Regions from separate parts of the Pseudomonas sp. PDM31 genome, predicted to be linked through region 3. Evidence: riboswitches for the same ligand, from Rfam matches in the RefSeq annotation. Region 3 holds a riboswitch; each other region holds the start of a gene.
What was found. Region 3 has a riboswitch for cobalamin ahead of cobO (cob(I)yrinic acid a,c-diamide adenosyltransferase). Riboswitches for the same ligand answer to the same signal wherever they lie in the genome.

Region 1 (10,420 bases), on a different contig from region 3:
ATGCCGGTGATGGTGACGGGCGGGATCCGGCGCCTGGCGATCGTCGAGCAGGTCCTGGACAGCGGCATCGCCATGGCGGGGATCGGCACCGCGCTGTCCCTGGAACCGCATCTGGTCAAACACTGGCGCGAAGGTCAGAACAGCCACCCGCAAACGTCGCCGATTCGCTGGAAACGCAAACCACTGGCAGCGCTGGCGACCTCAGCAGTGGTGAAATTTCAGTTGCACCGTTTGAGTCGCGGACGCACTACCCAGCCGCAGGTGTCGGCGATATGGGCATTGATTCTTGACCGGTTGTTCATCAGCAGGCGGACCCGCCAGTATCGGCAGGCGATGGGTAAGTAATTCAAACTGAAGACACCTGCACTGGCCCCTTCGCGAGCAAGCCCGTTCCCACACGATATCCGGTTGAAACACAGATGTTGTGTACACCGAGTAACCCTGTGGGAGCGGGGCTTGCCCGGGAAGGGACCGCTGCAGAAAAAGAAGAATTCAGGCAGGAAACAGTTCGTCTATATGCCGGTATTCGGACTGTAGCTGCTCAGCCAGAACCTTACTGCGCCCCAGCCGAATCGGGCCACGCTCGATGTCGATCAAAAGTCCGGGACACGCCAGTTCAGGCAGCACCGGCCAGTCCTTCAAGCGTCCATCGGTGACCAGCAACAACCGCTGCTGCTCCGCTGGAAAGCGTTTCTGTCGTATCGCCAGCCACCGCCCTGCCTCTGCCAACGCCGCCAGCAACGGCGTGCCACCGCCCGCACCAAGACCATCGAGCCAATGGCGCAACCCCGTGGAAGCCTTCAACCCTTGCACCTGCCACTTCGGCTCGGCACCACTGGCCGTCAGCAACGCCAGGCGCGCACGCTGGCGATACGCGTCGTCGAACAGTTGCGCGAGCAAGCCCTTGGCATCGCTAAGCGCCTGATGACGGCGGGTCGATGCAGAAGCATCAACGATCACCAGCCACAGTTCATGGGGCGAACGGGTGCGCAGTTGAAACAACAGGTCGTCATGCCGCTGCGGCCGACCATTGAGCAAGGTGCCCGGCCAATTGACCGTGCCGTTGCGTGTGGCGTGACGTTTGCCCTGTCTGCCGTGATCGAGCTGCCCGGCGCGGGGTCTGGCATTCGCCCCCGCGTCAGCACGGGGGCGAATGCCTAAGGCTTTTTTGGCCAGCTCGGTATTTCACGTCTGGCGCCGACCGGCAGCGCCTTGGCGGGCATTTCGCCCCACTGGCCCTGCCCTTCACCTGGATTGGGCTGCTGCGGTGCTGATGGCAGCGGGGCTTGGGCGTGTTGCGGCGCTGGATGTTCGCGACGCCTATGGCGCAAGGCGAACTCGGCGACCGCATCGATATCTTCCTCGGCGATAGCGCTCGCCCCACGCCACGCCGCGTGTGCCCGGGCGGCGCGCAGCCAGACCAGATCAGCGCGCAGGCCATCGACGCCGGCCGCAAAGCAGCGCTCGGTGATCCGCGCCAGTGTTTCGTCGTCCAGGGGAATGCTGGTCAGCGCACTGCGCGCCTTCTGGCAACGCTCGCGCAGGGCTTGCTGAGGGCTTTCCCATTCGGCGCAAAAGCCTTGTGGGTCGCTGTCGAAATCCAGCCGTCGACGGATGATCTGGCCGCGTTCGACCGGTGCGGTGTGTCCGCCGAGGGCGACATTCAGGCCAAAACGGTCGAGCAGTTGCGGACGCAGCTCACCCTCCTCCGGGTTCATGGTGCCGATCAGCACGAATTTCGCTGAATGCCGATGGGAAATACCGTCGCGCTCGACCAGGTTGGTGCCACTGGCTGCCACGTCGAGCAACAGGTCGACGAGGTGATCGGGCAACAGGTTGACTTCGTCAACGTAGAGCACGCCACCGTCAGCCTTGGCCAGTACGCCGGGGGAGAATTGTGCGCGCCCCTCGCTCAGGGCGGCATCGAGATCCAGGGTGCCAACCAGACGTTCTTCGGTGGCACCCAGGGGCAAGGTGACGAACTGACCGCTGGCCAGCAGGTCCGCGAGGCCCCGGGCCAGGGTTGATTTGGCCATGCCGCGAGGGCCTTCGATGAGCACGCCGCCGATTTTCGGGTCGATGGCGGTGAGGTACAGGGCGAGTTTCAGATCGTCGGCGCCGACCACGGCGGAGAGGGGGAAATGGGGGGTGTCGGTCATTTTGGGGGTCTCGGTCGTGGTCTTTGGGGTTCGGTGGTAGTGATGATTGTGGTGTGCCAGTTAGATTGCTGCCCTCACCCTAGCCCTCTCCCGGAGGGAGAGGGAACTGACCGAGGTGTTTAGTCGAGTTACATCGACCTGGGAGATCGAGTTGAACCCGGTACCTGAAAACACTGGAGATTGGTTCCCTTCCCCCCTTCCCATGGATGGAGGGGACTTAACGAGGTGTTTAGTCGAGTTACATCGACCTGGGAGATCGAGTTGAGCCCGGTACCTGAAAACACTGGCGATTGCTCCCTTTTCCCCCTCTCCCATGGATGGAGGGGACTTAACGAGGTGTTTAGTTGAGTTACATCGACCTGGGAGATCGAGTTGAACCCGGTATCTGAAAACACTGGCGATCGGCTCCCTTTCCCCCTCTCCCATGGATGGAGGGGACTTAACGAGGTGTTTAGTCGAGTTACATCGACCTGGGAGATCGAGTTGATCTCGGTATCTGAAAACACTGGAGATCGGCTCCCTTTCCCCCTCTCCCATGGAAGGAGGGGACTTAACGAGGTGTTTAGTCGAATTACATCGACCTGGGAAATCGAGTTGATCTCGGTATCTGAAAGCACTGGAGATCGGCTCCCTTTCCCCCTCTCCCCCTTGGGGAGAGGGCTGGGGTGAGGGGTGGCTTTTGAATGCACTACCCCTCTTCCTCTATATCCAGCAACAAATTCTCCAGCGCCTCCCGATAAGCCCCCGGCTCTTTCCACATCCCCCGCTGCTGCGCCTCCAGCATCCGCTCAGTCATATCACGCAATGCATGAGGATTGTGCTCACGGACAAACTCCCGGGTCGCCGGGTCCAGCAAATACGCGTCCGCCAACAACGCATACTGATGATCATCAATCAGCTGCGTGGTCGCATCGAACGCAAACAGATTGTCGACCGTTGCCGCCATTTCAAACGCGCCTTTGTAGCCATGGCGCTTGACCCCGTCGAGCCACTTCGGATTGGCCGCCCGGGAACGAATCACCCGGTTGAGCTCTTCCTTCAAGGTGCGAATCTTCGGCAAGTCCGGCTGGCTGTGATCGCCATGATAGCTGGCAGCCGCTTCACCCCGCAGGCTTTCGACCGCCGCGAGCATGCCGCCCTGGAACTGGTAGTAATCGTTGGAATCGAGCAAGTCGTGCTCGCGATTGTCCTGGTTTTGCAGCACCGCCTGCACCTGACTCAGCCGCTGGGCGAACTGATCGCGAGCGGCGGTGCCTTCGTCGGCGCCGCCATAAGCGTAGCCACCCCAGTTCAGGTAGACCTCGGCAAGGTCCTCGCGGCTCTGCCACAGGCGTCCGTCGATGGCGCCCTGCACACCCGCGCCATAGGCACCGGGCATTGCGCCGAAAATGCGCCAGCCGGCCTGGCGCCGTGCCGCATCCTGGTCCAGTCCTGTTTGCAGCAGTGCTTCACGTTCGCTGCGGACCTTGGCCGCCAGCGGGTTGAGGTCGTCCGGTTCATCGAGCTCGGCGACGGCTTGCACTGCCGCATCGAACAAGCGAATCAGATTGGCGAAGGCATCGCGAAAAAAACCCGAGACCCGCAAGGTCACATCCACCCGAGGGCGATCGAGCAGACTCAATGGCAGAATTTCAAAGTCATCGACCCGCTGGCTGCCGGTGGCCCACACCGGACGCACCCCCATCAGGGCCATGGCCTGGGCAATGTCGTCGCCGCCGGTGCGCATGGTCGCGGTGCCCCAGACCGACAGCCCGAGCTGACGCAGATGATCGCCGTGGTCTTGCAGGTGCCGTTCGAGAATCAGGTTGGCCGACTGGAACCCGATGCGCCACGCGGTGGTGGTCGGCAGGTTGCGCACGTCCACCGAGTAAAAGTTGCGTCCGGTGGGCAAGACGTCCAGACGACCACGACTCGGCGCACCGCTGGGGCCGGCCGGGACGAAGCGACCGCTCAAGGCGTCGAGCAGGCCGCACATTTCTGCCGGGCCGCAGGCGTCCAGGCGTGGCGCAACCACATCGCGCAGGTTGTCGAGGATGGCGGTGACTTCAGTCCACACGAAATCCTGTGGGAGCCGGCTTGCCCGCGAAAGAGGAGTGTCAGTCGACATTGATTTGCCGGATACACCGCCTTCGCGAGCAAGCCCGCTCCCACAGGGTACGGGTATACCTGCAGGGTGTTTCAATGTTTGGGAAATCAGCTGCGCGGCGAACAGTTCGAGGCGCTCGCGGGTGTCGCCGGTAATTCGCCAGGGTTCATCGCTAAGGGTTTGCAATTCAATTGGACGCGGCCCGTTCCAAGGCTCGGCCAACGCACAATCGAGTGGATCGAAAGCCAATTCAAACGCCTTGGCCAACGCCCGCAGCAGACTCGACTGCGCACCGCGTCCATCGCCACGAGGAATGCGCAGCAGTGCGAGCAAGGTGTCGATTCGCAAACGGCCGGTGGGTGACTCGCCAAACACATGCAGACCGTCGCGAATCTGCGACTCTTTCAAGTCGCACAAATAGGTGTCCAGGCGCGGCAACCAGATCGCCGCATCGGCATCGCTGTCGAGTTCCTCGTCCAGTTGCAGTTCACGGTCTATATGGCTGTCACGTACCAGTTGCAGGATGTCACGCTGCAACTCCCGGGCACGGCGCGGATCGAGCAACTGCGCTTCGTAGTATTCGTCGGCCAACAGTTCCAGGTCGCGCAGAGGCCCGTAGGTTTCGGCGCGGGTCAGCGGCGGCATCAGGTGGTCGATGATTACCGCCTGGGTACGGCGCTTGGCCTGGGCGCCCTCGCCCGGGTCGTTGACGATGAACGGATAGATGTTCGGCAGCGGACCGAGCAACGCCTCAGGCCAGCAGTTTTCCGAGAGCCCCACGCCCTTGCCCGGCAGCCATTCGAGATTGCCGTGCTTGCCGACGTGGATCACGGCATGGGCGCCGTAGGTGTTGCGCAGCCAGAAGTAGAACGCCAGGTAGCCATGGGGTGGTACCAGGTCCGGGTCGTGATACACCGCACTCGGATCGACCTGATAGCCCCGCGCCGGTTGGATACCGACGAAGGTCAGACCAAACCGCAGACCGGCAATCATCATGCGCCCGTCGCGACACATCGGATCATTGTCCGGCGTGCCCCAACGTTGCAGTACCGCATCACGATTGGCCTCGGGCAGAGCGTTGAACATCCGCCAGTATTCGTCCATGGCCAGGCTCTGCTGACAGGGACGCTGGTCGAGGGTGTCGAGGTCATTGCTGACGCCGCCAAGCAACTGCTGGATCAACGCCGTGCCGCTGTCCGGCAGTTCGGCCGGCAGCGGATAACCTTCGGTGTGCAGCGCGCGCAAGATGTTCAGCGCCGCCGCCGGGGTGTCGAGACCGACGCCATTGCCGATGCGACCGTCGCGCGTGGGATAGTTGGCGAGGATCAAGGCGATGCGTTTTTGCCCGTTGGACAGGCGCGCCAGATCTACCCAGCGCCGCGCCAGTTCTGCGACAAAATCCATGCGCTGCGGTTGTGGCCGGTAGCACACCACATCGCACTGACTGCGCTCGCTGCGCCACGCCAGGTCCTTGAAGCTGATCGGCCGACTGATGATGCGTCCGTCCAGTTCCGGCAAGGCGATGTGCATCGCCAGATCCCGGGGGCCAAGCCCCTGCTCGCTGGCGCGCCAGCCGGGCTCGTTGTCTTGGGCGCAGATGGCCTGGATCACCGGGATATTGCGGCGAAACGGTCGCAGATGCGGCGCTTCGGGACTGGATTGGGCAAAACCCGTTGTATTGAGAATCACCCCTGCTTCAGCTTCATCCAACAAGTCCTCGACCACCGTCAGGCAGGCGGGCTCTTTCAGGCTGGCCAGTGCAATCGGCAACGGGTTCAACCCCGCTGCCCGCAAGCGCTCGCAGAACACGTCGATAAAAGCGGTGTTGGCCGCCTGCAAATGCGAACGGTAAAACAGCACCGCCGCCACTGGCTGGCCGGCCTGCCAATCGGCTTGCCAATCACTGAGTCGTGCGGGACTTGTATGCGGGTGGTAGATCGCCGTGCGCGGCAGTACCTGAGGCTGCGACCATGAATAATCACGCGCAAGCCATCGATTGGCCAGGCAGCGAAACAGGTCCAGCGCATTGGCCATGCCACCCTGGCGCAGGAAATGCCAGAGCCGCTCGCGATCTTCAGGAAGCACCGTGCTCAGGTCGCTCAGCTCCGGGTCCGGACGGTCATCGCCCGGCACCAGGATCAACTGCACGCCGCGCTGTGACAGTTCGACCAGACGCTCGACACCGTAGCGCCAATAGGCGATGCCGCCATGCAGTGAAATCAGAATCACCTTGGCGTGGCGCAGCACTTGGTCGACATACAAGTCGACCGAGGCATGGTTCTGTACCTGCATCGGATTGGCCAGGCGCACGCTCGGGTAGTCGTCGGGCAACTGCTGCGCCGCTTCGGCGAGCAACGCCAGGCTGGAGTCGCCGCTGCACAGGATCACCAGTTCGGCGGGGGTTTGTCCAAGGTCGGCAATGTTGTCCTCCGACACGAAACCGCCGGGCTGGGTCCTGAGCAGGTGCATGGCTTACACGCTGAGTGCGGCGCGCAGTTGCGCTTCGAGTTGAGCGGCGTCGAGTTCCTGGCCGATCAGCACCAGACGGGTGACCCGCGCTTCTTCGGCGCCCCATTGGCGGTCGAAGTGCTTGTCGAAGCGAGTGCCCACGCCCTGAATCAGCAGGCGCATCGGTTTGTTCGGGATCGCGGCGAAGCCCTTGACTCGCAGGATGCCGTGCTGGACCACCAGTTGGGTCAGCGCATCCAGCAACAGGCTTTCGTCGGCTTGCGGCAGTTCAATGGAAATGGAGTCGAAAGCGTCGTGATCGTGGTCATCATGATCATCGCCATCGTGATGATGGTCATGGTGACTGTGACGGCTGTCGATGTGCTCTTCGGAGCCGGCGCCAAGGCCGATCAGCACGTCCAGCGGCAGGCGACCGCTGCTGGCTTCAATGATTTTTACCGCTGGCGGCAGTTCTTCGGCGACTTCCAGGCGCACGCGGGCCAGATCTTCAGGGCGGATGAGATCGGCCTTGTTGAGGATCACCAGGTCGGCGCTGGCCAGTTGATCGGCAAATAGCTCGTGCAGCGGCGATTCATGGTCCAGATTCGGATCGAGTTTTCGCTGGGCGTCGACCTGATCGGGGAATGCGGCGAAGGTGCCGGCGGCGACGGCCGGGCTGTCGACCACGGTGATGACCGCGTCTACCGTGCAGGCACTGCGAATTTCCGGCCACTGGAAGGCTTGCACCAGGGGTTTGGGCAAAGCCAGGCCCGAGGTCTCGATGAGGATATGGTCGAGGTCACCACGGCGGGCGACCAGTTCACGCATCACCGGGAAGAATTCTTCCTGAACGGTGCAGCACAGGCAGCCGTTGGCCAGCTCATAGACACGGCCGTTGGCTTCTTCTTCGGTGCAACCGATTGAGCACTGCTTGAGGATTTCACCATCGATACCCAGTTCGCCGAACTCGTTGACGATCACCGCGATACGGCGGCCCTGGGCATTGTCGAGCATGTGCCGCAGCAGTGTGGTTTTACCCGAGCCGAGGAAGCCGGTGACGATGGTGACGGGGAGTTTGGCCAGTGTTTTCATCGGATGCCCTTTGGCAAGGTGGCGGGCATACGGGACGACGACCGGCAACGCGCACGCGCGTGCCTGGAAGAATTCGCCACCGGATCACCCCGCCCGGTTGAAAGTCAGAATCTGTATCGAGGCAGGTCTCCTGGCTGACGGTGTGTCGGTCTTGGCGACCTGGCATTCGCTGCGCCTTCCCGCCGGCCTCATGGAGAGCCTGCAGTGGCGTGGCAACGAACATCACCGTTCACAGTTGCGGGGGCAGCCGCGGCATTGACCGCGTTCCCTTCTTAGCTTCGGCAAACGCCGAAGAACCTCGAAAGCGCAAGGCTACGCATCGTGCGGGGGCGGGTCAATGTTCACATTGGTTTTGCGGCGTCGCCTTCGCGAGCAAGCCCGCTCCACATTTGACGGTATTGCACTGACAGAACTGGGCCGAAGGTGGGAGCGGGCCTGCTCGCGAAGGGAGCGACACGGTTTGCGATGAGAACGTTTGCCAATTGACGCCCAACCCCCGCCCATGCTCTCCTACACGCTTGTTACGGGTGCCCTTCACAGGGTGAAACGGGAAACCGGTGAATCATGTGCTTTACTCCAAAGCCATGTCAGTCCGGTGCTGCCCCCGCAACGGTAAGCGAGTGAAGCGTCAGATCCACTGTGCCGATATGGCGTGGGAAGGTGATGCTTGCAGGTTCAGGCGATGCCTGCGCCCCTCGTGAGCCCGGAGACCGGCCCGCAACACAAAGTGACCAGTACGGTCTCTGAACAACAACCCGCGGTGGGCGGGCGCTGTTTGAACTTCTGCGCGCTCGCTCGTGCAGGGCTCTGCATGCGTTCTTGTTCCCGCTGACAGAACAAAGGGAAACGCCATGTCGATCATCAGCAGCACCGGCCACAGCACCGCCAGCACCACCACGACCCTGACCCAGCGTCTGACCGCCGCCGTCTGCGCGTCGATCCTGGGTGCATCCCTTGTTTACTTCGCCGGCTTCTCGCACATCGAAGCGGTGCACAACGCCGCTCACGATACCCGCCACAGCTCTGCCTTTCCGTGCCATTGAGAGCTGCCGACATGATCAAGCGTATCGCGCAAACCGCAGGTTTCACCGGGCTTCTGGCCGCCCTGCTGCTGACCCTCTTGCAAAGCTTCTGGGTGTCCCCGTTGATATTGCAGGCCGAGACCTACGAAATAACCGAGCCGGCCGCCGTTGAAGTCCATGAACACGCAGGTGGCGCCAACGCCGCCCACACCCACGACGCCGAAGCCTGGGAGCCGCAAGACGGCTGGCAGCGCGTGCTGTCGACCACTGGGGGAAATCTGGTGGTGGCCGTCGGCTTCGCCCTGATGCTGGCCGGCCTGTATACCTTGCGCGCTCCGACCAGGACTTCCCAGGGTCTGCTCTGGGGCCTGGCCGGCTATGCGACTTTCGTGCTCGCGCCAACCCTCGGCCTGCCACCGGAACTGCCGGGCACCGCGGCGGCCGACCTGGCGCAACGTCAGCTCTGGTGGATCGGCACCGCGGCTTGCACGGCTGTCGGTATCGCCCTGATCGTTTTCGGCCGTCACTGGCTGATGAAAGCCCTGGGTGTCGCCACTCTCGCCGTTCCCCATTTGATTGGTGCGCCGCAACCTGAAGTGCATTCGATGCTCGCTCCAGAGGCGCTGGAGACACAATTCAAAATCGCTTCGCAGTTGACCAACGTGGCGTTCTGGCTGGCCCTGGGCCTGATCAGCGCCTGGTTGTTCCGCCGCAAAAGCGATGGCCAATACCACGCATGAGTGACATCAGCGCAGCGCCGACCCTCGTGGTCGGCCTGGGCTGCCAGCGCGGCTGCCCGGTCAGTACGCTGCTGGCGCTACTGGAGCAGGCGCTGCAAGCACACCAGATCCAATTGCATGAAATAAAGGCCCTGGCCAGTATCGATCTCAAGCGCGAAGAGCCGGCCCTGAACGAGTTGGCCGCGCAGCTTGGGCTACCGGTGACCTACTTCAGCAGCGAACAACTTGCCGCCTATGAGCAACATCTCACTCATCAATCGCAAATCGCCTTCGAACGCACCGGCTGCTACGGCGTAGCGGAAAGCGCCGCCCTGGCATTGGCCGAACAACTGGCCCAGGCGCCGGCAAAGCTGCTGATTGCGCGACAAAAATATGCCCAGGCAACCCTGGCATTGGCTGGCGCGGCATAAAATCCCCGATAATCCCCACCTTCGATCATGAGCATTCTTCATCTGAAGCCTTGCCCAGCCGTTTTTTGCCACAGGAACCGAGCATGACCGTCTACTTCATTGGCGCAGGCCCCGGCGACCCCGAACTGATTACGGTCAAGGGCCAACGGCTGATTCGCAGCTGCCCGGTGATCATCTATGCCGGCTCGCTGGTGCCTGCTGCGGTATTGGCAGGTCATAGCGCCGAGCAGGTGGTCAACAGCGCTGAACTGCACCTGGAACAGATCATCGAGCTGATCAGGACCGCCCATGCCAATGGCCAGGACGTCGCGCGGGTGCATTCCGGCGACCCGAGCCTGTATGGCGCGATCGGCGAGCAGATCCGCTACCTGCGCGAACTGCATATTCCCTTCGAAATTGTCCCCGGCGTCACCGCCACGGCGGCCTGCGCGGCGCTGCTGGGTGCAGAGCTGACGCTGCCGGA
Region 2 (10,420 bases), on a different contig from region 3:
TTGGAAAACAGGGGCTGGATCAAGCGCCATCAAGACCCTCGGGACAGCCGTTTCTGGCAGCTTGTCGAGGGTCCGGGCGCCGCCATGTTCGGTGTGTTCAATGGCTACGAGAAACAGCTGTTGAAAGACTGGATTGCAGGTGACTGGCAAGGCGAAGCAGCCAATCCGTTTCGCAACCGGTTCCCTCGGCGCGATAGCAGAGTTTCGCCAAACCCGTTGTCACCCGCTTTGCTGTCGGCGTCTGTTGAAGAGCTTATTGCGCTGATGGGTCCCGACTCGCACCCGACACCCGAAGGTCTGGCCGCTACCAGAATCTACTCTCAACGTCTTTCTCAAGGGTCACTGACATAATGAATCGATCCGACCTTTGCGACTCGAGCGCGAACACGGCTGTATCGGAACACCACAGTCAAGATCTGGCCTTGTTGCATCTGGGGCAACGTCTACAGCAACAGCAATATCGGTTCGTGACGGTGACGCCATTGACTCATCTGCGGGTCAATGGACGAGAGGAAAACCGCACGGCGCACAATCTGAGAGATATCTTCGGCTGGAGTCGCCCGTTCGAGGCCGGTTTGCTTGGGGCGCAAGAGCATCAGGCGCTATTTCAAAGTGGCTTCCTGCACCCCCAGGCTGACATGTGGGTGAGTGGCGTACGCTGGTCGAGCCTCGACGATTTGCTCCTGGTTCATTCCAGTTTTCCTACCCAGGCTCACGACTCGGTTTTTTTCGGCCCCGACACCTATCGTTTCGCTCAGGCAGTGGAGGGCTTCCTGCAATCTTCCGTGCATCCGATCCAGACGGCAGTGGACATTGGTTGCGGTAGCGGGGTCGGTGCCATTCTGATTGCCAGGGCACGACCGGACGCTCAGGTCACGGCACTGGATATCAATCCCCTGGCCCTGAGATTCACCGCCGTCAATGCATCGCTTGCAGGAGTCGACAATGTTTGCGCGTGCCACAGCGACATCCTTTCAGGAACAACAGGCTGTTTTGACCTGATCGTCGCCAACCCACCATACATGCAAGACACTCAACGTCGCGCCTACCGACATGGCGGGGAGCATTTGGGTTCGGAGTTATCGGTGCGTATTTTGACCCAGGCGATCGATCGCCTGACGCCGGGAGGCAGCGTGATTCTGTATACCGGCGCGCCTTGTGTAGAGGGCGTGGATTTGTTTCTTGAGCAGGCGCTGCCGCTGGTTGACCGCCCGGGACTGGCCTGGAGCTATCGGGAGATGGATCCCGACGTCTTTGGAGAGGAACTGGAGACGGTGATCTACAGAGAAGTCGAGAGAATTGCGGCGGTCGTGCTTATCGTAACCAAAAGACAGTAGGTCTTGCAGGTATGGCATCTCCCCTTCTTGGTCCTCCCACTGACTTTTATGAGTGTTGAAGGGAAGCGCACAGCCCCCCTTGAAAGAGTCGCCTTCGGATTATTGAATGTTATATAATAACATTATATTGACTGCCGGCCGTTAACTGGCAGCGCTATCCACCCCCTTGCCTGCGGCTTTCAATGACAACCCTTTATCAAACCCCACCCGCCACCCGCGCCAGTCAACGCCTGATGTCCATCGATGCCCTCAGGGGGTTGGTGATCCTGTTCATGCTGCTGGATCACGTACGCGAGACGTTCTTTCTGCACCGCCAGGTGGCCGACCCGATGGCCATCGACACCACCGAGCCTACGTTGTTTTTCAGCCGCACCCTCGCCCATTTATGTGCACCGGCGTTCGTGCTGCTCACCGGACTGTCCGCTTACCTGTACGGCGAAAAGCACCAGGGCCGGAACGCGGTGTCGATGTTCCTGTTCAAGCGTGGCCTGTTCCTGGTTCTGCTGGAGTTCACGCTGGTGAATTTCGCCTGGACCTTCCAGTTCCCGCCCCATGTAATTTACCTGCAGGTGATCTGGGCGATTGGCGTGAGCATGCTTGCCCTTGCTGCGCTGGTCTGGCTGCCGCGGCCGATCCTGTGGGTTGTGGGTGCGGTCATCGTCGCCGGGCACAACCTGCTCGATCCGCTGCACTTCCCGGTCGGATCAGCCATGCACCTGCCGTGGGCCATTTTGCATGATCGCGGCTGGATCGAGTTCTCTGACGGCCTGCGCCTGCGCAGCTCCTACCCTGTGCTGCCGTGGATCGGTGTCATTGCCCTGGGTTATTGCATCGGCCCCTGGTTCGCGCATTCAGCCTCTGCCCGCCTGCGTCAACGCCATCTGTTGCTGGGGGGTGCCGGCGCGCTTTTGGGCTTTGTCGCACTGCGCCTGGTCAACGGGTATGGCGAGGCGCAATGGAGGGTGCATGAAACCACCACACAGACCCTCATGAGCTTCTTCAACATCACTAAGTACCCACCTTCCCTGCTGTTCCTTGCGCTGACACTCGGGGTGGGCCTGTTGCTGCTTCTTGGCTTCGAGCGGGCTCGGCAACGCCAGTGGATCAGCGCTTTGGCGGTGTTTGGTGCGGCGCCGATGTTCTTCTACCTGCTGCACCTTTATGTACTGAAGGTGCTCTATCTGACCAGCGTCGCGTTGTTCGGTCTGAACCAGAGCGACTACTTCGGTTTCGATAGCATTTTTTCGGTGTGGCTGACGGCAGTGCTGCTGGCCGCCGCGCTGTATCTGCCTGTGCGCTGGTTTGCCGCCGTGAAGGCCCGCCGTCGTGATATCGGCTGGCTCAAATACTTCTGATCCAGAGAGGGTTCGCCTCGGGCGGCATGATCGACTAACATGCCGCCGCCGGTTTCCAAATGGGATTAATAGGGAATCCGTGATGCGTGCAACGCGTCAAACGGAACTGCCCCCGCAACTGTAGGTGCTGAGCGTGCTCCTGAACTGCCACTGGGATTGAACCCCGGGAAGGCTGGAGCATGCGATGACGCATCAGTCAGGAGACCTGCCGGCCAAGCAACAATCACTGACCGGCGGGGTGTTCGGGAAGGACATCCTTGCGCGCGCGTCACTCAGGTGATCGCCCTGCCCTGCTTTTTGGCAGCGTTCGATGATGTGTTTCCAGACCGTGCACCCTTGCTCCGTGTACGGTTCAAATGGAGATGCATCATGCTGTTGCCCCGCTTTGTCACCCTATTCGCTGGCCTGGGTTTTTGCTCGCTGGTCTGTGCCGCGCCTACTGAATATCCGCTGACGGTCGAGAACTGCGGTGCCACGCTGACCTTCCCACACGCACCGGCTCGAACCGTCACGATCGGCCAGGCCGGCACCGAAATGCTCTTTGCCCTCGGGCTGGGTGACAAACTGGCTGGCACTTCTCTGTGGTTCAACGATGTGCTGGATAAGTACAAGGGGCAAAACGACAAAATCGAACGCCTGGCGGATAACGAGCCGAGTTTCGAGTCGGTGATCGGCAAACGACCGGAACTGGTCGCTGTCGAGCTGGAGTGGATGGTCGGCCCGCAAGGCGCAGTCGCTACCCGCGAGCAGTTTCACGAACTGGGAATCGCCACTTACCTCATGCCCTCGGATTGCGAATCCAAGGACAACCTGGTCGGTGCCGACGGCACTCGCCTGGCGCCGTTTCGTGTGCAAAGCATTTACAAAAGCATCACTGAGCTGGCCAGGATTTTCGATGTTCAGGCGCGTGGCCAACAGTTGAACGCACAACTCAAGGCCAGCCTGGCCAGGTCCGTTGCCGCAGTGCAAGACAAGAACCACACCAGTGCACTGGTGTGGTTTTCCAGCGCCAGTCTGGATATCGACCCCTATGTCGCCGGTCACAAAGGCATTCCAGACTTCATGCTCAAAACGCTGGGTGTGCGCAATGTGGTGCAGTCCGACGAAGAGTGGCCAACGGTCGGTTGGGAAACCATCGCAAAAGCCAACCCGACTTTCCTGGTCATCGCCCGCATGGATCGCCGTCGTTTCCCCGCTGACGACTACCAAAAGAAGCTCGCATTCCTGCACAGCGATCCGGTGACCCGCAACATGGACGCGGTAAAAAACAACCGCATCATCATCCTCGACGCCATGGCCATGCAGGCCAGCCTGAGAATGTTCGATGGGCTGCAATCCCTGGCAATGGCCATCAACAGCTACGACCTGCCAAAATGACTGCAGCGCTGATTCGTACCCTGCTGGCGTTGGTGGCCCTGCTTTTAAGCGTGGTTGCCGGTGTCGCTATCGGTGAAACAAGCATCGAACCCGGCGTGGTACTCCAGGTGCTGGCCAACAAACTGTGGAATGCCGGCTATGTTCTCGACCCCATCGACGAAGGCATCGTCTGGAACTACCGCCTGACCCGCGCGTTGGTTGCAGGAGCTTGCGGTGCGGGCCTGGCGACCTGCGGGGTGATCCTGCAATCGCTGTTGCGCAATCCGTTGGCCGATCCCTATCTGCTCGGCATTTCCGCGGGCGCTTCGACGGGGGCCGTTCTGGTGGCGTTACTCGGTATCGGTGCCGGAGCCATTTCGATGTCGGTCGGGGCGTTTGCCGGAGCCGTTGCTGCCTTTGCTGTCGTGGTTTTACTGGGGCGCGCCAGCGGTGTCCCTGGCAGTACCGGTCAGATCATCCTGGCGGGGATAGCCGGTTCGCAGCTGTTTAATGCGCTGACTGCATTTTTGATCACCAAGTCGGCCAGCTCCGAACAGGCACGCGGCATCATGTTCTGGTTGCTGGGCAACCTCAGTGGTGTGCGCTGGCCTTCGGTGTGGCTGGCCGTTCCCGCTGCCATGGCCGGTCTGGCCGTTTGCCTGTGGCACCGTCGCGCGCTGGATGCCTTCACCTTTGGCACCGACTCCGCCGCCTCGCTCGGCATTGCCGTACGTCGCGTGCAATTTCTGCTGATCAGTTGCGCCGCACTGGTGACTGCGGTGATGGTGTCGATTGTCGGCTCCATAGGTTTCGTCGGTCTGGTCATCCCCCACGCCGCAAGGCTGTTGCTGGGTACGGGGCATACACGCCTGCTACCGGCCAGCGCGCTGGGTGGTGCCGTGTTTCTGATTGCCGCCGATGTGCTCTCCCGCACCCTCATAAAAGGCCAGGTTATCCCGGTCGGCGTGATTACTGCATTGGTCGGAGCGCCGGTGTTCGCCCTGATCCTGATCGGCCGAAGGAATGCCCGATGAATGCTGCCATGCCCGTTATCGACCAGCCTGTATTGAGCTGCTCCGGCCTCGGATTGCAAATTCGCGACGTTGAATTACTGGACGAGATCCACCTGGACATCCGCCACGGCGAGACCCTGGGCCTTATCGGGCCCAACGGTTCGGGAAAATCCACACTGCTCAAGCTGCTGGCCGGCGTGCGCATGCCAAGCCGGGGAAGCATCCATCTCGACGGCCAATGCCTCAAGGCACAGTCACGACGAACCATAGCGCGAACCCTGGCGCTGGTTGAGCAACAGGCCGATACCCTGGATGCCATCAGTGTATTTGATGCCGTGGCCCTGGGCCGAACACCCTGGCTGTCTGCCTTGAGCTCGTGGTCGGCCGAGGACACCGAGATCGTTCATCAAGCGCTGCGGAACGTGGATGCGGCGCATCTGACCACGCGCACCTGGCGCAGCCTGTCTGGCGGAGAGCGTCAACGTGTGCATATCGCTCGTTCCCTGGCTCAGTGCCCGCGCATCCTGCTGCTGGACGAGCCAACCAATCACCTGGATATCCAGCACCAGATAGGGATTTTGAATCTGGTTCACGCATTGCCCGTGACAACCGTGGTCGCCCTGCATGACCTCAACCAGGCCCTCACCTGCGATCGTCTGGCCGTGCTGGAACGTGGACGCCTCGTTGCCTTGGGCAAACCGCTTGAAGTGCTGACCCCGCACCGCCTTTTGCAGACGTTCGGAGTCCACGCGCACTATCTCGTTGACCCGTTTGACGGAGCGAAAATCCTGCGATTTCGCTCTTGGTGACTGGGTGCCGCGCCTCAGGGTGATGACCCGCGAAAGCCCTTCAGCGCAAATAGCTGGCGGCCAGCCATCAGCTACAATCACAACCGCACGCCCACACCGCCATCACTCTCGAGATGGCCAGCCTGAAAACGGAGTGACGGATGCTGTATTTTCAGCAAATGCTGGGCACCGCGGTATTCGCCATTACCGGGGTACTGGCTATTCACAAGGTGGGGGTCGATGTATTCGGCGCCGTGGTACTGGGCATCATTACTGCCATTGGTGGCGGCACCATTCGCGATCTATTGCTCGATCAACCGATTTTCTGGATAGCAGACTTCAACTACATCTGGGTCGGCGGCGGTGCCGCATTGCTGGCTTTTTTCCTCACCAAGAGATTCCAGCAACGTTATCGCCTGTTGTTGTACCTCGATGGATTCGCGGCCGCTCTGTTTGGATTAGTGGCTACCGAGAAAGTGCTTGGACTGCAACTTGCTGCGCCTTTTGCCGTGATGATGGGTGTACTGACCAGTATCGGAGGAGGCATCGCTCGCGATGTGCTGGCCGGCAGAACCTCGTTGTTGATGTCACGTGAGATCTACGCCACGCCGATCCTGCTGGGGTGCATTTTGTATGTCTTGTTACGCGATGTATTCGGGTCAATCCAGATCGCCGGTTGGCTGGCCCTGATATTCACCTCTTCCTTGAGGTTTCTTGCCATTTACAAAGAACTGCAAATGCCGGCTATTTTATCCACCAGCCAAGGCTAGGCCCGCCAAACATCGTCAGCCAGCCATTCCATCACGATAATTTCACATTCACCGGCGTAGGCTTAACCCAACTCCTTTGTGATTCCTGGCCCGCACCCCCCATCGCGGGCCTTTTTTTTTGCCTGCAATAAGCCCCAGGCCTGCAAGTCGCCTTCATCCTGCCTATGTTCGCCAGCGAACAGACGAACACCCCTGCCAATCGTCAAACTCAAGGTACAAAAGGTACGTCCAGCACGTGCTGCCCGGTGCGCACGCAATGGACTGGCGCACCTGCCGCAACACGCGCAATTGTATTCAGGCATTCCAGGATCAGGACCTTATGAACAGCATATGGACACGCATGCAAAAGGTGTTTCCCCGTTCGTCCGGATTTTGGCGAACCGGTCAGTTGTCCCGCCCCCGATTCGAATACGAGCCGATATTACGCTCGGAGCTGTTTAACGCCGATCAGATGGCCAGCCACGGTATCGCCCTGGCCGGACAGCATCGCCTGAGCGCGTTGTCCGCAAAGGACGCCATGCTGCGTCGACTCGATGACAACGAACAACTGCTCAAACGCAGCTGCACGGCGCTGACCCAGGCGCAAATGTCCAGCCGACGGGTAACGCCGGCAGCAGAGTGGCTGCTGGACAACAACTTTCTGATCGAAGACCACATCCGCACCGCCCGCACGCACCTGCCCAAAGGCTACAGCCGTGAGTTGCCACGCCTGATCAACGGCCCGTCCGCCGGGCTGCCGCGGGTCTATGACATCGCGCTGGAGACCATTTCCCATGGCGACGGCCGAGTCGATGAGCAAACCCTCAGTCGCTTCATCGATGCCTACCAGACGGTGATGCCTCTGGCACTGGGAGAGCTGTGGGCGATCCCGATCATGTTGCGCCTGGCGTTGATCGAAAACCTGCGTCGCGTGGCGTCGCGGGTCATGGCCAACGCCGACGATCGAAACCTCGCCGATGACTGGGCCGAGCGCCTGATCGAAACCTCGGAACGGGATATCAAGAGCGTGGTGCTGACCGTTGCCGATATGGCCCGCTCCGCACCGCCGATGACCCCGGCTTTTGTCGCCGAACTGACCCGCAGCCTGCAGGGTCAGAGCGCAGCCCTGGCCCTGCCGCTGAGCTGGATCGAGCAGATGCTCAGCGAGACCGGTTCGAGCATCGAACGCCAGGTGCAGCTCGATGCGCAGCAACAGGCCGCGGATCAGGTGTCCATCGGCAACAGCATCGGCAGCTTGCGCCTGCTGTCCGCCACCGACTGGCGCGAGTTCGTCGAATCGATGAGTCATGTCGAACAGATTCTCGCGCAAGACCCGGCGGCGATTTACCCGACCATGGATTTCGCTACCCGTGACAGCTACCGGCATGTCATTGAACGCCTGGCCCGAAGCAGCCCCCAATTATCGGAAATCCAGGTCGCCCGCGCCGCGATCGATCTCGCCACAGCCGGGACCGCCACGGTCCCCTGCCCGTTGCTGGCCCGCCACGTCGGCTATTACCTGATCAGCGCCGGGCTGCCAACCCTTGAGCGCCGCATCGACGCCCGGGTACCGCTGCATAAGCGCTGGAACCGGTTGTTGCAGCAATCCCCGCTGATTTTTTATCTGGCCCCGGTGGCATTGCTGACGCTGCTGTTTGCCTGGCCGCTGCTGGCCTCGGCGCGACGCGACGGATTGCCTGACGTAGCGCTCCTGCTGCTGGCCATTCCATGCCTGATCATGACCAGCCGACTGGCCGTCAGCCTGATCAACTGGCTGGTGACCTTCAGTCTGTTGCCGGCAGTTCTACCGAAAATGGATTACGCCAACGGCATTCCCGACGAGGCGCGAAGCCTGGTAGTAATCCCGACGCTGATCGCCAGCCTGGCCGATGTCGATGAGTTGGTCGAAGGCCTGGAGGTACGTTTTCTCGCCAACCGCGACGACAACCTGTATTTCGCCTTGCTCAGCGATTTTCTCGATGCCAATGAAGAATCCCTGCCGCAGGACGCCGATTTGCTCAACCACGCCTCCCGTGCAATCACCCTGCTCAACCAGAAGTACGCGGACGGACTCAACGACCGATTCTTTCTGCTGCATCGGCCACGGCGCTGGAACGCCAGTGAACGCGTGTGGATGGGCCACGAGCGTAAACGCGGCAAGCTGATCGAGCTCAACGCCCTGTTGCGCGGCAACGGACAGGAACGTTTCGACACGATCGTCGGCGATATCACGCCATTGCGCCAGGTTCGCTACGTCATCACCCTGGACACCGACACCCTGCTGCCGCGCGACGTCGCCCGCCAATGCGTGGCGGCCATGATGCACCCGTTGAATCGTCCGTTGTTCGACAGTGCCGGCGAGCAGATCATTTGCGGCTACGCCGTGTTGCAACCGCGGGTCGGTATCAGCCTGACCAGCGCCACGCGCTCGAGCTATGCCCGGCTGTTCGGCAGCGATGCCGGGGTAGATCCCTATACCCGGGCGGTTTCGGACGTTTACCAGGATCTGTTCCAGCAGGGCTCGTTCATCGGCAAGGGCATCTACGACGTGGATGCTTTCACCTGTGCCCTGGAAGGTTGCCTGCCGGATAACCAGATTCTCAGCCACGACCTGATCGAAGGCTGTTATGCCCGATCCGGCCTGCTCAGCGATGTGCAGGTCTACGAGCAATACCCCTCGCACTTTGCTGCCGATGTAAAACGCCGGCATCGCTGGATACGCGGCGACTGGCAACTGCTGCCGTGGACCTTGCCCTGGGCGCGCAACGCCGATGGAAAACGGGTGCGCAACCGGCTGAGCGTCATGGCGCGCTGGAAGATTCTCGACAATCTGCGCCGCAGCCTGGAACCGCTGGCGCTGTTGCTGATGTTTGCATGGGCCTGGCTGGCCAGCAGCGAACCGCTGGGCTGGACCGTCGCAGTCATCGGTTTGCTGGTGATTCAACCCTTGCTGCGAGCGGCGAGCGATCTGCTCCGAGCCCCCGCCGACGTCCCCTACAGACAATATCTGGGGGCGCTGCTGGGCGATCTGGGGCAGGACCTGGCCCGGGCGTGTCTGGCGCTCGCCTGGCTGCCTTTCGAAATGCTCTACAGCGTCGATGCTGTACTGCGCTCGCTCTGGCGGATCGGCTTCAGCCGGCGTCGCCTGCTGCAATGGCAACCCTCGCGCGAGGTGGAACGCACCACCGATAACCGGTTGTCCGGCCTCTATCGGCAGATGTGGATCGGGCCCGTGTCATCCCTTGCCTCTTTGGCCCTGCTGGTGGACAACCCGCAGACGCTGGCCATCGCCAGCCCGCTGCTGTTGTCGTGGCTGGTTGGCCCCTGGGTCGCCTGGCGACTCAGCTCACCCCCCGGGCAGTCGGTGTTCGCGCCGTCGGCGCAGGAGTTACGCTTCCTGCGGGTACTGGCGCGCAAGACATGGGCATTTTTTGATCAATACGTCGGGCCTGAAGACAATTGGCTGCCCCCAGACAACGTGCAGGAACAACCCAGGCCGGCCATTGCCCATCGCACCTCCCCGACCAACATGGGCATGTCCTTGCTCGCCCACCTGGCCGCTCACGACTTCGGCTATTTGAGCACTGAGCGCCTGCTGAACCGGCTTGGGGCGTCACTGGACAGCATGGACGGCCTGGAGCGTCATCGGCAGCACTTCTACAACTGGTACGACACCCAGACCCTGGAGCCGCTGCGACCGCATTACGTCTCAACCGTCGACAGCGGTAACCTGGCGGGCCTGCTGCTGACCTTGAGCACCGGTCTGACGCAACTTGCAGACTCGCCGCTGTTCGGCCCTGCACTGATCAAGGGCCTGCGCGA
Region 3 (10,420 bases):
CGAGTGCTTCGGCGGTGCGGATACGTTCTTCTTCCACCAGTTGCCGGATCTGCCCGCGCAGCGTTCCATCGCTGATGCGGATGAAACGCCATGGCTGCATCAGGCCGACGCTGGGTGCCTGGTGTGCGGCTTCGAGCAGGCGCCGGAGCAGTTCGGGCTCGACGGTGCCGCCACTGAAATGGCGCATGTCGCGGCGTTCGGCGATGGCGCGGTAGACGGCAGCGCGTTCGGCTTCGGAAAAGGCGTTGTCAGTCATGGCCTCTTCGCGGGCAAGCCCGCTCCCACAGGGTTCTGCATTTCTTCAGGCAATACATCAATCCTTGTGGGAGCTGGCTTGCCAGCGAAGGCGGCTTCAGGCTCGGGGGCAAATAGTGCGGCAATCGCTGATGGGTTGGATGGAAAATAGAAGTGCACGTAGGAAGCCGTCATCCGCCCCTCGCGATAAACCGCCTCGGCCCCACGTCCGCCATTCGGGCTCAAGCCTCGGGCAATCGGCTCAAGTCCAGTGGTGGTCAGCGAATGGTGATACGTGTGCCCACGCAGCGCTCCCTCTGGCAACTCCACCGCTTGCAACGCCAGCGCCGCCAGACGCTTTTGCATGACAGCCTCACCCGGCAACAAACCGACCAGTTCGGCGCGGGTGCCCTCGACATCGGTCAACGAGTCGAGCAGGTAAAGCATGCCGCCACACTCGGCCAGTAGCGGTTTACCAGCTGCATGGTGGGCGCGGATCGCCGCCAGCATCGACGTGTTCCGCGACAGCGCCACGTGATGCAATTCCGGATAACCGCCCGGCAGATACAAACTGTCCGCCTCAGGCAAACCACTGTCGCGGATCGGCGAAAAGAATGACAACTCGGCGCCCATCGCTCGCAGCAGATCCAGGCTCGCGCCGTAGGTGAAGGCAAAGGCTTCATCACGGGCGATGGCAATGCGCACGCCGGCCAGTAACGGTTCGACTTCAAGCACATCGGGAGTCGCAAACTCTACCGCCGGTGGCAGCGTTACTTCGCAACTGCTGGCCAGGGCGTCGGCCGCGGCATCGAGACGCAAGTCGAGATCGTTCAATTCACTGGCCTGGACAAGTCCCAGGTGCCGGCTCGGCAATTCGATCCCGGTCTCACGGGACAAGGCACCATACCAGCGCAACCCTTCGGTGAGGCTGCCTTCGAGCAATTGCGCGTGACGCTGGGTGCCCACGCGGTTGGCCAGCACCCCGGCAAATGGCAAGTCCGGTTGATAACGCGCCAGACCCAGGGCCAGTGCGCCAAACGTCTGCGCCATGGCGGTGCCATCGATGACACCCAACACCGGCACACCAAAATGCCGGGCCAGATCGGCACTGGACGGCGTGCCATCGAACAGGCCCATGACCCCTTCGATAAGGATCAGGTCGGCCTCGCCGGCGGCTTCCCACAACAGGCGACGACTGTCCTGTTCACCGACCATCCACATGTCCAGTTGATACACCGGCGCACCGCTGGCGCGTTCGAGGATCATCGGATCGAGAAAGTCGGGTCCGCACTTGAACACCCGCACCTTGCGTCCCTGATTGCGATGCAAGCGGGCCAGCGCGGCGGTGACGGTGGTCTTGCCCTGACCGGAAGCCGGCGCGGCAATCAGCACCGCCGGACAATGACGGGATTGCTTCACAGCTCGACGCCTTTCTGCGCCTTGATCCCGGCCTGGAAGGCGTGCTTGATCATGCCCATTTCGGTGACGGTGTCGGCCAGCTCGATCATTTCCGCTTTCGCGGCGCGGCCGGTAACCACCACGTGTTGCATGGGCGGGCGGGCCTGCAGGTCGCTGAGCACCAGATCGAGGTCGAGGTAGCCGTGCTTGAGGGCGATATTCAATTCATCGAGTACTACCAGGCCTATGGCAGGGTCACGCAGCAGCTCGCGGCAAACCTGCCACGCCGCTTGCGCGGCGGCGATATCGCGCTGACGGTCCTGGGTTTCCCAGGTGAACCCCTCGCCCATCACATGAAAGCGCACCTGCTCCGGGAAACGCCGGAAGAACAGTTCTTCTCCGGTGCTGTTGCGTCCCTTGATGAACTGCACCACGCCGCATTGCATGCCATGGCCCATGGCGCGCGCGAGCATGCCGAAAGCCGAACTGCTCTTGCCTTTGCCGTTGCCGGTCAACACCAGCAACAGGCCGCATTCATTCGGGGAATTGGCGATGCGTTCGTCGATCACGGCTTTTTTGCGCTGCATGCGCGCCAGGTGACGTTCGTCACGATCGGGGGTATCAGTCATGGGGGAGCTCTCCGTTGAGTCTGGATAACGGCGGGCAGGCACAAGAATAGGTGGCAACAAGCCTGGCATCGCCCACCGTGATGCCACTGGATGAATCAGGCCGGTCTCCGGGCTCATGAGCGGCTTTGCGCCAGGCTGCGCGCCTTCCCATGTCGACAATGGACACAGTGGCTCAAGGCGCAGCTTTCACTCATTTACCGTTGCGGGGGCAGCGCCGGGATTGTGGGCTTTCGAACCCATCGAAGGCTCACTCACCGGCTTCCCTGTTTCACTCTGTCGACCCAAGCCACAGAGCACCTGAAACAAGCCGCGAAGGTTAGAGGGTTGGGGGTGGAGCGTCAATTAAAGCCGGGACGCTGGAGAGCAATTAAGTGCGCTTATCAATAATCCGACAGCGATCTTGTGCCTTGGCCTCAGCAGTGATATCAAAGCGCCATAAATTTACTACACAATAACAAGGGTGAACCCCATGCAAGGCATGATCATCAGCAATCCGAAGCTGGAATTCCTGCGCCCGGCGCTGGAACGCTGGTTCGACTGCATCGACCGTTACAACGCCATACGCGGCGACGCTGAAACGCCGTACTGGCACGACGAAAAGGCCAATCTTGGATTGCTCTCCGTGGCAGCCTGGATGGCCGAAATGGTCACCCTGCAACAGACGCAAACCCGCAAACAGACCGAAGAAGGCGAACGCAACAGCCGCGCCGATCTGTTTCTCGCGACACCCGACACCCGCGCCTACATCCAGACCAGCCAGCGCTGGCCACGGGTCAACAGCCTCAATGTGACTCAGGCATTGCTCGACGTCACCAGCGATGCCAGGCGCCTGAGTCATGCCAGCGAGCTGAAACTGGGCTGCCTGTTCGTCGCCCCGCACAAAGCCCAGCAGGGTGCCACGCCGGAAGAGCTGCAGGACATGGTCGACGACCTGCAAAAGGAGCATACCTGCGCCGTGGCTTGGTACTTCCCCTACGCCTATCGCAAGTTGCGCAACGAGGCCGGCAACTACCACCCCGGGATTGCCGTGCTTTTCAAAGAAGCTCGCACCTGAGGCGTTGAACCTTCGCGCGATAACGCTTCTCTATGATTAGAAGAAGGTATTCATAGGGAAGCCCAGCATGCGCACCGCCCAGCTCTTTGTCATGATTACGCTCGTCGGTGGGCTCGCCGCCTGCGGTGAAAGCGCCAGCCTGAAAGTCGCCGACGGCACCGGGCCGTCCCCCCAGCTCCCGCAACCCAACAAAACCCTGCTGCCGACGATCAACATAGCGCCGGCAACAGGCTGGCCGCAGGGCGCGAAACCGGTCGCCGCGACAGGAACTCAAGTGGCGGCGTTCGCCGAAAACCTGGACCACCCTAGATGGCTGTACGTGCTGCCCAACGGCGACATTCTGGTGGCGGAAACCAATGCGCCACCCAAACCCGATGATGGCAAGGGCGTTAAAGGCTGGGTAATGAAGAAGGTCATGGGCCGCGCGGGTGCTGGCGTACCGAGCCCGAATCGAATCACATTGTTGCGCGACAAGGACCACGACGGCGTTGCCGAAACCCGCACAGTGTTCCTGCAAAACCTCAACTCGCCGTTTGGCATGACCCTGGTCGGCAATGACCTGTACGTGGCCGACACCGACCGCCTGCTGCGTTTTCACTATGAAACCGGCGATACGGTGATCAAGGCGCAACCAATCAAAGTGCTCGACCTGCCGGGCGGCACGCTGAATCACCACTGGACCAAAAACGTCATCGCCAGCAAGGACGGCAGCAAGCTGTACGTTACCGTTGGCTCCAACAGCAACGTCGCCGAACACGGCATGAACAAGGAAGAGGGTCGCGCGGCGATCTGGGAAGTCGATCGCACCACCGGCAACCAGCGGATTTTCGCCTCCGGCCTGCGCAACCCCAACGGTATGGACTGGGAACCGAAAAGTGGCGCGCTGTGGACGGCGGTGAACGAGCGGGACGAGATCGGCAGCGACCTGGTGCCGGACTACATTACCTCGGTCAAGGACGGTGGCTTTTACGGCTGGCCGTACAGCTACTACGGCCAGCACGTCGACGTTCGCGTAGACCCGCAAAACCCGCAACTGGTGGCCAAGGCCATTCCTCCGGATTATGCCGTCGGCCCGCACACGGCCTCCCTGGGCCTGACCTTCGCCGAGGGCAGCAAGCTGCCTGCGCCATTTACCCAGGGTGCTTTCATCGGCCAGCAAGGCTCATGGAACCGCAAGCCGCACAGTGGCTACAAAGTGATTTTCGTGCCCTTCAACGCTGGCAAACCCGCCGGGCCGCCGGTTGATGTGCTGACCGGCTTCCTGAATGACGAGGAGCAAGCCATGGGTCGGCCGGTAGGCGTGGTGATAGACCGGCAGGGTGACTTGCTGGTGGCCGATGACGTGGGGAACAAGGTGTGGCGGGTGTCGGCGGTCAAATAACCGCGACGCGCCCTTAACTGTAGGAGCGAGCATGCTCCGGGCGGCGTTCCGACGATGAACTCAAGAACACCGCGGGGTATCAGACTCCCCGCGTTATCGTTAACGCCCATCGCGAGCATGCTCGCTCCTACAGAGGGGCGTCAGCGTTTGCGGCAGAGGGTCAGCCCATCCCCCAACGGCAACAACGACAGATCCACCCGCGCATCCTCCTTCAACGCACGATTGAGCGTCTGGATGGCACGGGTGTCCGCACTCTCGGGATCGCTCTCCAGCACCCGCCCACTCCACAGCGTGTTATCGAAAACCACCAACCCGCCTGATCGCAACAAACCCAAGGCATGCTCCAGGTATTGCGGGTAATTGGCCTTGTCAGCATCGATGAATACCAGGTCGAACTGCCCGCCCTGCCCTTGCCGTTCAAGCTCGGCCAGGGTTTCCAAAGCCGGCGCCAGGCGCAGGTCAATCCGCTCGGCGAGGCCGGCCTCCTGCCAGTAACGGCGTGCGGTAGCGTTGTAGTCCCCCGGGATATCACAGCAGATCAACGCACCGTCCGCCGGCAAAGCCGCCGCCATGCACAGCGCGCTATAACCGGTAAAGGTGCCAACCTCCAGCACACGCCTGGCACCGGTCAGTTTCACCAGCAGAGCAAGAAACTGCCCCTGCTCCGGTGCCACCTGCCAACGCGCCATGGCTAACGCCTGGGTTTCATCGCGCAGGCGCTCGAGCAACGGCGTTTCGCGCAGGGAAACATCAAGCAGGTATTGATACAAAGCGTCGTCAAGGTTGAGTGTGCGGGCGGTCATGGCCACAACCTCGGGCTACTACGGATTACGCGCCAGGTGCTCAGGTTCCAGCACACGTTTGGCACTCAGATAGGCCTTCTGCCAGTACGCCTTGGACAAACTGTCGAGCTTGACCGTGCCACCCGTGGCCGGTGCGTGCACGAAGCGTCCCTCGCCGACATAAATCCCGGCATGGCTGACCTGGGAGCCGCCATTGGTGGCGAAGAAGATCAGATCGCCGGTCTGCAGGCCTTCCTTGCCCACGTTGGCCGCTCGCATGGAGATCATTTCGCGAGTGGTCCGCGGCAAGGAGATCCCCGTGACATCACGGTACACGTAGGCGATCAACCCACTGCAATCAAATCCGGAATCCGGTGTGTTACCTCCCCAGCGATAAGGTGTACCCACAAGGCCCAGGGCGCGAAACAGCACATCTTCCGCTTCAGGTGAAAAGGCTTGTGAGGATCCGAATACGATGGGCGCGCGAACCACCGGCGCAGGAGGCGGTGTGCGACTGGCGCAGGCGCTGAGCAGCGCTGCGAAGCAGATGATTGCGAGGCGGGCCGAGGTCATCATTAGCAGTGCATCCTGATCTGGCTGCGGCTTTTTTCTGCCGGGAGTGCAGAAAAGAAAACCGCCTGCGTGTCACGCAGGCGGTTTGCCATCATTCGTAGATCAGAATTTTAGCGGCTACGCGGCAAACTTCAAGTAAGACTTTAAGTTAACCCTACAAAATGTCGGATTACTTGCGCGCCGTGACGATTGCAGGGCTTGCCGCCGGAGCCATCGCAAGGGCGCGCTTGGCTTCGATGAAGGTCTTGCTCCAGTAGCTGTCGCCCAGGCTATCGATGCGCACACCACCGCTGCGGCGGCTGCTGGAGTGGATGAACTGGTTGTCGCCCAGGTAGATGCCGGCGTGACTGACGCGACCGCGACGACCATTGGTAGCGAAGAACAGCAGGTCGCCCGGCTCAAGCTTGCTGCGTGAAACCAGCGGCGCATCGACGTTGATCATTTCGCGAGTGGAACGCGGCAGATTCATGCCCGCCTCTTCGCGGAACAGGTAACCGATGAAGCCACTGCAATCGAAGCCGGCTTCGGAGGTACCGCCGAAACGGTAACGGGTACCGATCAGGGACATGCCACGTTCGAGGATGCTGTCAGCCAGAACCGGGAGCTGGTACGACTTGCCATCGGCGAAGTCAGCCAGTTCTTTTTCAGTGGCCAGCTCTTCCTGAAAAACGCTGGAAGACTGGGCGGTAACAGAATTTTTTACCTGCTGTTGCGGGGCTTGCTCGGACACCGGAGTGTGGGCAGCGCAACCAAACAGAAGGGTAACGAGTGCGAGAGGCACGAGGGGTGCGAAGCGATTTAGCATGGGCACGACCGTGGCTGAAGTTGTAAAGAAGCCGAGACTATGCCCGCTATCAACCTCATTTGCAAATTCAATCAATCTTTTTGTGACTTATCAGTTTCTCGTTAACATCTAAGCGCTTAAGCCCATTTTGAAAAGTCGCGCAGCCTGCAACCCTGCAGGAAAGCGTGTTTTCTGGCGCCTGAAATATGCCGAGCCGGCCAAAAGCCCCGGTTTTAGCGGGCTCTACCAGCCCAGGGTTTCTTTGAGGAACGGGATGGTCAGCTTGCGCTGAGCCTGGAGCGAGGCCTGATCGAGACGCTCGAGCAACTCGAACAACGCACTCATGCTGCGGGTACCGCGAGTGAGGATGAAATGCCCGACTTCGTCGGTCAGGTGCAGACCGCGACGTGAAGCGCGCAATTGCAGGGCACGCAATTTGTCTTCATCGGAAAGCGGACGCATCTGGAAAATCAGCGCCAGGGTCAGGCGGGATTTGAGATCCGCCAGCTTGACCGGCAATTCGCGAGGCGAGGTCGATGCTGCAATCAGCAGACGTCGGCCACTGTCGCGCAAGCGATTGAATAGATGAAACAGTGCTTCTTCCCAGTCGGCTTTTCCGGCCACCGCCTGCAGATCATCCAGACAGACCAGCTCGTATTGTTCGAGGTTGTCGAGAATCTCAATGCCGCGATCGAGCAATTCAGCCAGCGGCAGATACACCGCAGGCTCCCCCAACTGCTCGAAACGCAGGCAAGCCGCCTGCAACAGATGCGTACGCCCTACCCCGTCCTTGCCCCAGAGGTAGATCAGGCTCTCGGTCCAGCCGGCGTCGGCTTCGCACAGCCGCTCGACATAGCCGAGTGCAGCGGCGTTGGCGCCTGGGTAATAGTTGATAAAGGTGGCGTCGTCACGCAGACGCACACCTAGGGGCAGCTGAATCGGTTTCATGCTGACTGAACAGTTCCAAAGGAACCGTTAGTGGCCTCTGTGTAAAGTTTGCGAAGTTTATACCCGTGAAGCTGGCCGCACAATGCGACAGACCACAAGCAAAATCAAAGGTTTGCGTTAACGCACTGGTTTTATGACAGTTTCTTTGGCGGTACATGTGACAGTCAGATGACGGACAAGGGCCACCCCGGCATCAAACCGGGTAGCCCGATGAACCCCGGCGACAACCTTATTGCCCAGGCCCCTCTACGTTGCCATAGGCATTTGAAACCTTATATAGGTCATGCATATGTCGCACCAGCACCATGATCACCGCCGCAACGGGCAACGCCAGCAGCACGCCGGTAAATCCGAACAGCTCACCACCGGCCAGAATCGCGAAGATCACTGCCACCGGGTGCAGGCCAATCCGGTCGCCCACCAACAGCGGCGTCAGCACCATGCCCTCCAGCGCCTGGCCGACCATGAAGACGGCGGCGATGCCCATCATCGGATACAGATCGCCACCAAACTGGAACAGACCCGCGATCAATGCCGCGCCAATGCCGATGATAAACCCCATGTACGGCACAATCGCGGCCAGGCCGGCAATCATCCCGATCAACAGCCCCAGCTCCAGGCCCACCAGCATCAGGCCGGCGGAGTAAATCACGCCCAATGCCACCATCACCAGCAACTGCCCGCGAATGAACGCACCGAGTACTTCATGGCATTCATCCGCCAGGGCGACAACGCGCTCTTCGCGATCACGGGGCAGCAGGCCGCGGATCTTGGCCATCATCAGATCCCAATCGCGCAGCAGGTAAAAACTGACCACCGGAATCAACACCAGATTGGCCAGCCAGCCAATCAACGCCAAGCCTGAAGCCGTTGCTTGCGTGAGTACCACGCCGACAATGTCGGATGTCTGGCCCACATGCTCGCTGATTGCCGCCTTTAGCTTGTCGAATTTCCAGAAACCTTCCGACAATCCGAACTTCGATTGCGCCCAGGGCAACGCCGTATGCTGCAGCCAGTCGAGCATTTGCGGCGCCAGCTCATACAAATGAAACAACTGCCTGGCAAGCATTGGCACCAGCACCAAAAGCAGCGCGCTGAAGATCAGGGTAATCAGCGCAAACACCGCTACCACGCTCCAGGTCCGTGACAGCCCGGCCTTCTCCAGCCGGTCGACCACCGGATCAAACAGATAAGCCAGCAGCAACGCCACCAGGAACGGCGTCAGGATCGGATGCAGCAACCAGAAAAAACCACAAAGCAGGACCACCCCACCAAGCCAAAACCACTGCCGCGTATCGGCCATGCACAACTCCTGCTTTTATATAAGGAAAGAAAAACTACCAGCGAAAACTCAACTGAGGCGTAGGCGCAGGCGCAGGCACAACAGCCGGTGCCGAACCGTCTGCCGCAGGCTGAGCCGGGGCTGGCGGCGCACTCACCGGCTGCTCCTGCAACCTCGCCAGCGACAGTTGCGCACGCAACTGGTCGGCGCTGCCATTGACCCGATAGAGAATCCGCTCGCCATTGACGCTTTGCACACGCCCGCCAAAGGGCTCCAGCAACCGCCCAAGCGTCGCATACCGCTCAAGGTTCATGCCCTGCACCTCGAGCAATTGCTGCCCCGTAGCGCCCGGCTTGGCGACGAATCGAGGCGCCAGGCGCTCGTTGACCTCCAGCATGACTGCATCGGCCACGCCGGCCTGATCAGCACCCTGGACGCTGCCTGCCTCTTTCTGGTCGCCCAGCCACAGCCGCCAATTGGCTTGCCATTGCCCACCTTCCTCACGGGCATGCACCGCCAGCAACGCATCGGCGTTGTAGCGCTCGGAGGCAGCATGCAAAGGTGCCGGATCGGCGCTTTCCAGGTTCGGCGCGGTGGCTACTATCTGCTCATTCAGGTCCGCCAGCGGCAGACGCAAGGGCAAACCACGGTGTTGGGCCGCCCGCCGCAGCGGCGCCGCGCTGGCCTGACCGTCACCCACCAGGCTGGTTCCCTCGGCAGATTCGTTCAGCCACCAGCCCAGGATCGACGGCCGATTAGCGCCCCACATGGGTAATCCGGCACGGCGCAAGGCCTGCTCGGTGGTGCCCGGATCGAAATCGACTTTCAACACTTCCGGTGGTCCGGCATCAAAGCCGTACTGGCTGATGATTTGCTGAGGGTCCTTGCGAATGGCCGCCAAACCCGGACTTTGCGCGGCTTTTGGATCGCCGGTCAGGCGCACCACCAGCGTATCGAGTGCCCGCTGAGTGGCCTGATCGCGCTCCTCTGCGGACTGCCCATTCACCGGCTCGCGCACCTGATAAAGGCCTTTGACGGTTTCTGCATGGCTGATCAGGCTGAACAAGGACAGACAACCCACAAACAAGAATTTACATAAACGCATGGAAGATTCCTGACGACAAGAGCGGCTGGAACTGACCGCATGAAGACAATAGAGCAAGGCTGTGACCCTCGCCCGACGCAAAACATTCACAGGTACCGGGTAAGTTTTCGCACTGTCATAACGATAGCCGGTTAATTGCGATACCTTTATACAGCCGTGCAGGATGCCACCGACACCGAGTCTGTAGCGGTTTTTTTAAGCGGATATGACCCTGTGGTCGGCCTGAGGATGGCCGCTGCGGCTCAAGCCT

Region 1: linked by a shared signal. The riboswitch ahead of cobW (cobalamin biosynthesis protein CobW) and the one ahead of cobO (cob(I)yrinic acid a,c-diamide adenosyltransferase) in region 3 are both predicted to bind cobalamin.
Region 2: linked by a shared signal. The riboswitch ahead of KW839_RS00235 (ABC transporter substrate-binding protein) and the one ahead of cobO (cob(I)yrinic acid a,c-diamide adenosyltransferase) in region 3 are both predicted to bind cobalamin.

What each region holds. Positions count from the first base shown of each region.
Region 1 covers NZ_JAHUWS010000001.1:438,920-449,339, forward strand. The annotation lists gene KW839_RS01735 (NADH:flavin oxidoreductase/NADH oxidase family protein) at 1-345, shown strand, start outside; gene KW839_RS01740 (VWA domain-containing protein) at 493-1,038, opposite strand; gene KW839_RS01745 (ATP-binding protein) at 1,158-2,159, opposite strand; gene cobN (cobaltochelatase subunit CobN) at 2,848-6,714, opposite strand; gene cobW (cobalamin biosynthesis protein CobW) at 6,718-7,785, opposite strand; cobalamin riboswitch at 7,888-8,101, opposite strand; cobalamin riboswitch at 8,294-8,519, shown strand; gene KW839_RS01760 (CbtB-domain containing protein) at 8,637-8,828, shown strand; gene KW839_RS01765 (CbtA family protein) at 8,840-9,547, shown strand; gene KW839_RS01770 (cobalamin biosynthesis protein) at 9,544-9,957, shown strand; gene cobM (precorrin-4 C(11)-methyltransferase) at 10,041-10,420, shown strand, end outside.
Region 2 covers NZ_JAHUWS010000001.1:60,741-71,160, reverse strand. The annotation lists gene KW839_RS00250 (iron-containing redox enzyme family protein) at 1-351, shown strand, start outside; gene KW839_RS00245 (class I SAM-dependent methyltransferase) at 351-1,337, shown strand; gene KW839_RS00240 (DUF1624 domain-containing protein) at 1,520-2,692, shown strand; cobalamin riboswitch at 2,725-2,920, shown strand; gene KW839_RS00235 (ABC transporter substrate-binding protein) at 3,062-4,069, shown strand; gene KW839_RS00230 (iron ABC transporter permease) at 4,078-5,082, shown strand; gene KW839_RS00225 (ABC transporter ATP-binding protein) at 5,079-5,870, shown strand; gene KW839_RS00220 (trimeric intracellular cation channel family protein) at 6,011-6,619, shown strand; gene KW839_RS00215 (glycoside hydrolase family 94 protein) at 6,939-10,420, shown strand, end outside.
Region 3 covers NZ_JAHUWS010000009.1:117,737-128,156, forward strand. The annotation lists gene bluB (5,6-dimethylbenzimidazole synthase) at 1-256, opposite strand, end outside; gene KW839_RS18575 (cobyrinate a,c-diamide synthase) at 253-1,653, opposite strand; gene cobO (cob(I)yrinic acid a,c-diamide adenosyltransferase) at 1,650-2,261, opposite strand; cobalamin riboswitch at 2,342-2,577, opposite strand; gene KW839_RS18585 (hypothetical protein) at 2,731-3,315, shown strand; gene KW839_RS18590 (sorbosone dehydrogenase family protein) at 3,383-4,696, shown strand; gene KW839_RS18595 (O-methyltransferase) at 4,837-5,499, opposite strand; gene KW839_RS18600 (C40 family peptidase) at 5,518-6,054, opposite strand; gene KW839_RS18605 (C40 family peptidase) at 6,221-6,856, opposite strand; gene hda (DnaA regulatory inactivator Hda) at 7,079-7,783, opposite strand; gene KW839_RS18615 (AI-2E family transporter) at 8,013-9,086, opposite strand; gene KW839_RS18620 (DUF2066 domain-containing protein) at 9,121-10,170, opposite strand.